Regions from separate parts of the Blautia sp. DFI.3.45 genome, predicted to be linked through region 2. Evidence: riboswitches for the same ligand, from Rfam matches in the RefSeq annotation. Region 2 holds a riboswitch; the other holds the start of a gene.
The links. A riboswitch is a leader RNA that binds a small molecule or an ion and turns the genes downstream of it on or off. The one in region 2 is predicted to bind tetrahydrofolate.

Region 1: another riboswitch for tetrahydrofolate. It lies ahead of LJE09_RS00535 (folate family ECF transporter S component); the one in region 2 lies ahead of folE (GTP cyclohydrolase I FolE).

What each region holds. Positions count from the first base shown of each region.
Region 1 covers NZ_JAJDMI010000001.1:110,327-113,753, forward strand. The annotation lists gene LJE09_RS00530 (hypothetical protein) at 1-540, opposite strand, end outside; THF riboswitch at 1,078-1,182, shown strand; gene LJE09_RS00535 (folate family ECF transporter S component) at 1,269-1,829, shown strand; gene LJE09_RS00540 (GNAT family N-acetyltransferase) at 2,164-2,940, opposite strand; gene LJE09_RS00545 (SGNH/GDSL hydrolase family protein) at 3,041-3,427, opposite strand, start outside.
Region 2 covers NZ_JAJDMI010000056.1:5,670-9,096, reverse strand. The annotation lists gene LJE09_RS14870 (Y-family DNA polymerase) at 9-1,535, shown strand; gene LJE09_RS14865 (hypothetical protein) at 1,551-1,964, shown strand; THF riboswitch at 2,081-2,177, shown strand; gene folE (GTP cyclohydrolase I FolE) at 2,313-2,870, shown strand; gene LJE09_RS14855 (HD domain-containing protein) at 2,867-3,364, shown strand; gene folP (dihydropteroate synthase) at 3,404-3,427, shown strand, end outside.

The sequences.
Region 1 (3,427 bases), on a different contig from region 2:
GTCACCGGCCTTGATTCCGTTCTGATAATATTGTTTTGTTCCTGTGATCGGATAGGTGGCTGTTTTTCCTTTCTTTGATTTTATTGTGATGGTATTGGAAGTCAGGGAAATGACCTGCCCATGTGCAGTGCGCTTTTTCAGTTTGTTTTTTTTATGAAATTCATCTACAACCTTCAGAACATGTACACTGCCTGTGTCAGTACCGGAAAGCTGACCTTCGTAAATGATACTGATCTCATCGCCGGTGATCATGCCGCCTTTACATTCCAGGGTGGCATTGGAAACATTAAATACATAGGAGGCACTGTCCGTGTTCAGAATAAGCTGGCTTCCTGAAAAATCCTGCAGGGTACCGGAAAGTTCATCCATATAGATACGGCCTTTTGTTTCGGTTTCAGTTGTGGTGTCAAATGAAGAAGTAAGTTCCCGGACGGATGTGTCTCCGGTGGATGTGAATTGTTCCAGTATGGTTTCAGGGCTGCATCCGGCAAAAGAAAAGCTAAGGCCGGCACAGACACATGCAGCAAGCAGTTTTTTCATAATATAGACAGGACCTCCAATAAATCATTCGTTTGAACATGATTCCTGCCGTATGCAATAATTATTTACAGGGAGGGATATTGCTTTCCGGCGGTTCGGGGATAAAATCAAAAATTTTCCGGTAGCTTTCCCATTCGTCATTATCTTTGGCAGGAGTGCATATCAGGCCGGTACATTCCGTACAGGCGTTGGTATTCAGGTAATTATCATAACATATATTATAAGGATTTTGGCAGTTATTTTTACATATTTCTGACATTTTTTACCTCCATGATTATAGCAGACCGGGGCGGGATATCTGTATTCATGTAATTTCTCATTGCTGAAGATGCCGGACTGCTGCATAATGTTATAGTATTAGTATATGCGGCTGTTTTATTCATAGACTTACGAGTGTTTGCAGCAATATTCTCAAGTAAAAAAAGCAGACCATTCGTATAGAATGAACAAAAAACAGCATTCAAATTTGTGAAAATAATAACGGAAAATATATTGCAATTTCTATGGATTGTGTTATAATTTCGATAAATAAATAATAGCGAAGTAGGATTTTATGCGTCAAGTGTTCACAGGCTGGGGAGTCGCCGTGAAACGAAAAGCAGAAAGCGTGCTGCTTACGATATAATTTCCGCACCCGTTGCTACATATGAGAGCATCTCATAATGTGGAGGGATTATTATTTATGTAACTACTCTATTTTTTAAACACATTATGGAGGTGTTTTTATTATGCAGAAAAAACAATATTGGAACGTAAAAACATTGGTGTTCATGGCTCTTCTGATCGCCATGCATCTGGTACTCACACGAGTTCTGGTCATTGATCTTGGTGCGTACCGTATTTCTGTGGGAAGTGTATGTACAATCCTTGCAGGTCTGTGGCTTGGCCCGGTAGCTGGTGGTGTCTGTGGATTATGTGCGGATATTATCGGGTGCTTTATGAAGGGCTATGCTGTAAATCCGTTTATCACAGTTGCAGCAATCCTCTGGGGTGTGCTTCCTGCCCTTGCAAAACCATTATTTGCAAACAGAAAGAAAACAGGAAAGACAGTTGGTATCTGCGTATCTATCGTGGTAACTGCAGTTCTCAGCTCTCTGGTGCTTACAACAGCAGGACTTGTGATCATGCTTGGATATAATTTCTATGCGATCATGCCCGGAAGACTGGTACAGTTTGCAATTATGATCCCGATTTACTGTGTATTAACATGTCTGCTGTATTTCAGCCCTCTGACAGCGATGGTGGTAGGTAATACATCACCTGCAGTGCTGAAAAACAAAACAGTATAATTGAGTTACTGTTCACACACCACTATTCCGCGAGGTGTTTTGGCATGAATATGCCAAAATCCCGAGACATACAAGCCAAAATTCCATTGCCGCAGGCAATCTGGAATGAATTTTGGCTACGTTACTGTGAACGGAGTGAACAGTAACATAATTGAGTCAGAGATAAAATACAGAATAAGACTTGAATATTAAAATTAAAATGATATACAATATAGTTGGCGCGAACTATGTTAAATGAATCAACTGATTCCCCGAAAAAGAAAAGTTAAAATCTATAAAAATTAAGAACTATCTGTAAAAGCAAAAAATGAAAACGCTTTACAGATAGTTCTTTTTATTTCTCAGGTGGGAAATTTCCGTTTTCATCCGGCTGTACGCGGAACCAGTAAGTATAAAGCTGCTGGAATCCAAGTGATCTGTATAATGCCCGGGCATTGTCATTTCCCTCTACAACCTGAAGATATGCATTCTGTGCACCTTTTTTCATTCCTTCTTTCAGAAGTCCTGTGCAGATCTGACGGGCATAGCCATGTTTGCGGTATTCCTCTTTGACATGGATGGCGTAAATACCGATGTAGTCTCTGTCCAGGATACCAAGCCCTGTTGCAATGATCTGCCCGTCTATGCGGATGCAGGCGCAAATGGTTTCTTTGAGAATTGCCTGATACATGGATGGTACAACTTTTCTGTGAATCGGATTTATAGTATTTTTTAGATTGAACAGACTTTCAATCCATTCAGACGGAATGTTATTGTAGAATGTTACATCAGGATATGGAGTATCCAGATGTGCGGCGTTCATGCTCATTGCCATGACATTGGTGGTATGCTGGATGGCATATCCCCGATTCTCCAGAACATAATCAAAGTCAGGAGAGACAAGAGGACTGATCTTAAATACAGCGGGGGTTCCCAGACGCTTATATACGCTTTCACAATATGGGATTTTTTCCCGCCAGGTGAGGGTGGAATTGCCGAACTGTTCTACGCTGTTGGTTCTGTGTGTATAAAAATAAGAAAATCTCAGGATCCAGCCGTCGTATAATTCCATCTTGTGAGATGGCCAGGCATTCAGAGACATATCTTCAATCTGTTTAATTGTAGTTTCCATAATATAAGGAAGACTCCTTTCCATAATAAGTCCGCAGATATGAGCGAGGACAGTGATTTATTATACAAAGTTCCGGGAAAATGCGCAATAGTTTATCTGTTCAGGGATTGTTATCAATGCTTTGAAGGAGAGGGAACAGTTTCTCGGCCAGAAGCTTATGCCCATACAAAGTAAGATGAATCCCGTCCGTTGTTATGGCATCAAATCCCGATTGAGTTGCTTCCTTATTAAAATAGTTATGCAGAGGCAGAAATGGAAGTCTGAATCTGACAGAGAGCTGTCGGATAATATCAGACATGGTATGGACATAGGGAATCCATGTCTCATATTCTTCCGGATGTGGAAAGATAAAGGGTTCCATAAGGATTACCTGCCTGGCATCTGCAGTGAGCAGATCCAATAATTCATTGTAATGAGTGGCAAACTCTCTTATCATCTGTTCTTTCTGAGAATCCATCCGGTCTGTGTTCATTATCAGACCGATATC
Region 2 (3,427 bases):
GTAGAATGATGGAAAAGAAAAGAACCTATATTGCAATCGATCTTAAGTCATTCTACGCATCTGTGGAATGTAAAGAACGAAATAGGGATCCTTTGACGACTAATCTTGTGGTTGCGGATAAAAGTAGAACAGAAAAAACCATCTGTCTTGCGGTATCTCCAGCATTAAAGTGTTATGGGATACCCGGAAGGGCTCGTTTATTTGAGGTTGTTCAAAAAGTAAAAGAAGCCAACAGCGCTCGCAGGTGGAAAGCACCGAACAGAACATTTATTGGTTCTTCTGATGACAGTACAGAATTAGATACCAATCCTGCACTGGAGATTGATTATGTTGTTGCGCCTCCCCGGATGGCTCTCTATCTGGAATACAGCACCAGAATTTACAGCATTTATCTGAAATATATTGCACCGGAAGATATTTTCCCGTATTCGATTGACGAAGTATTTATGGATGTAACGAATTATCTGCATACTTATAATATGACAGCAAGAGAACTTGCAATGACCATGATACAGGATGTGCTGAAAACGACAGGTATAACGGCAACTGCCGGAATTGGAACGAATATGTATTTATGCAAGATTGCGATGGATATCGTGGCAAAGCATATTAAAGCAGATAAAGATGGCGTACGAATTGCAGAATTGGATGAAATGTCATACCGAAGGAAACTCTGGAGCCACAGACCTCTTACTGATTTCTGGAGAGTCGGAAAGGGATATGCAAAGAAGTTGGAAGAATATGGCCTTTATACGATGGGTGATATTGCCAGATGTTCCATCGGAAAAGAGAATGAATTATATAACGAAGATTTGCTATATAAACTGTTTGGCGTTAATGCAGAGCTTCTGATCGATCATGCCTGGGGATATGAGCCCTGTACCATGGAAATGGTCAAGTCTTACAAACCGGAAACGAACAGTGTTTGTTCCGGGCAGGTACTTCATTGTCCTTATGACTTTGAAAAAGCAAAATTAGTCGTCAAAGAGATGACGGACCAGATGGTTTTGGATTTGGTGGATAAGAAGCTTGTGACGGATCAGATTGTATTGACAGTTGGTTATGATATTGAGAATTTGAATAATACCGACAGGAAAAAGAAATATCATGGTGAGGTTACGATCGACCGTTATGGAAGAAGAATTCCGAAACACGCACATGGAACGACCAATCTGAAACGGCAGACTTCCTCAACAAAAATGATAACAGATGCAGTAATAGAGTTATATGACAGGCTCGTTGACAGAAACCTGCTTGTCAGAAGAATCAATATCACAGCGAACAGGCTTGTGGATGAAAAATCTGTCAAGAAAGAAGAAGTGTATGAGCAGCTGGATCTTTTTACGGATTATGAGGCACAAAGGAAAAAGCAGGAAGAGGAAGCGGCTGAGCTGGATCGCGAAAAACGTATGCAGGAGGCAATGCTCAGTATCAAGAAGAAATTTGGAAAAAACGCTGTACTGAAGGGAATGAATCTTCAGGAAGGTGCAACCGCCAAGGACAGAAATGAACAAATTGGCGGACATAAGGCGTAAAGGAGTTGGAAGAGGATGAAAAATAATTCTTATGAAGATATTATCAATTTGCCACATCCGGTCTCTAAGAATCATCCGCAAATGCCACTTCGGGATCGGGCAGCACAATTTGCTCCTTTTGCAGCTCTGACCGGACATGATGCTGCGATAAAAGAAACGGCAAGATTAACCGATGAAAGATTGGAACTGAGCGAGGAAGTGATTGCTCAGCTGAACGAAAAAATCAACATAATCAGAAATAATATCGGTATAGAACAGAATGTATCGATAACTTATTTTATTCCCGATGCAAAAAAAGCCGGTGGATCTTATGTTATGTGCTCCGGTATTGTAAAAAAGGTAGACGAATACGAGCATACCATAATTATGACGGATCAAACGGTCATTCCAATCGAACAGATAAGTGATATTAAATGTGAAGAGTGGTAAATGTGAAAAATGTTTCACTGGGAAAAGTGAAAACAGAAAAAATTATTCTGAAAAGTCAGAAAAAAGCTTTTCTATTATCGTATTACATGGTATACTGAATACCGAAATGAATGATATGCAAAATAGGATTTTATGCGTCAAGTGTTCGGTGAATGGGGAGTTGTCACTGAAACGAAAAGTGCGTCTTACGGTATATTATCCGCACCCGTTGCAAACAATATAAGAGGATATCTCATATTGTGTTAGGGAATGTTTTCGACATACATTCTATCACAATTGGAGATATCCTTTTTAATTTGGTCAAAAGGATAATCTCCATTTCAAAAATACAAAGGAGGTTATTTTTTAATGGTTGACAAAGTGAAAATTGAGCAGGCAGTCCGTCTGCTTCTGGAAGGTATCGGTGAAGATATCACACGGGAAGGTCTGATTGATACTCCTGACAGGATTGCCCGCATGTGTGAAGAAATTTACGGAGGTCTTGGCCATGAAGCGGACCAGCATCTATTAAAGCAGTTTCCTGTAGAGAATAATGAAATCGTACTGGAAAAAGACATCACCTTTTACTCCATGTGTGAGCATCACCTGATGCCTTTTTATGGAAAAGCTCATCTTGCATACATCCCCAACGGCAAAGTTACCGGTTTAAGCAAGCTGGCACGTACAGTAGATGTTTATTCCAGAAGACCACAGATTCAGGAACGGCTTACCGTTCAGATCGCAGATGCTTTGGAGCGTACTCTGGATCCAAAAGGAATTATGGTAATGCTGGAAGCGGAACATACCTGTATGACCATGCGCGGAATAAAGAAACCGGGAAGCAAAACGATCACTACTGTAACCCGTGGTGCGTTTACAGAAGATAAGGAACTGCAGAAAATGTTCCTTTCTATGGTAAAAGGATGAATAACAATTTTTCAGATATGGATCGTGTCAATCAGATCTGGAGGCACCCGGTTTATCAGGAACATTATAAAAAAATACAGGAACTTGAAAGTGAACGGATCTTCTGCCGTCATACGCCTGAACATTTTCTGGATGTTGCACGACTGATGTACATTTATGCACTGGAGGAACATCTGGAGCTGCCCAAAGAGCTTATCTATGCAGCAGCACTTCTGCATGATATCGGACGTGCACAGCAATATCAGTACAACATTCCCCATGATATTGCAGGAGTAGAAATCGCACGGGAAATTCTGACAGATCTGCACTTTACAGAACAGGAAAAAGAACTGATTCTGTCTTCTATTGGACATCACCGAAAAGGAGATTCCTGCAGTACGCTGGCAGCACTTCTTTATAAAGCGGATAAGCAGTCCAGAAATTGTTTTTTATGTTCCGCTGCTCCTGAATGCTATTGGTCTGATGATAAAAAAAATATGAAAATTGAATACTGATCTTCTTCATAAGCACAAAAGAAAGGATGGGCTCTGCTCATGAAAATTGGAAACCGTTTTTTT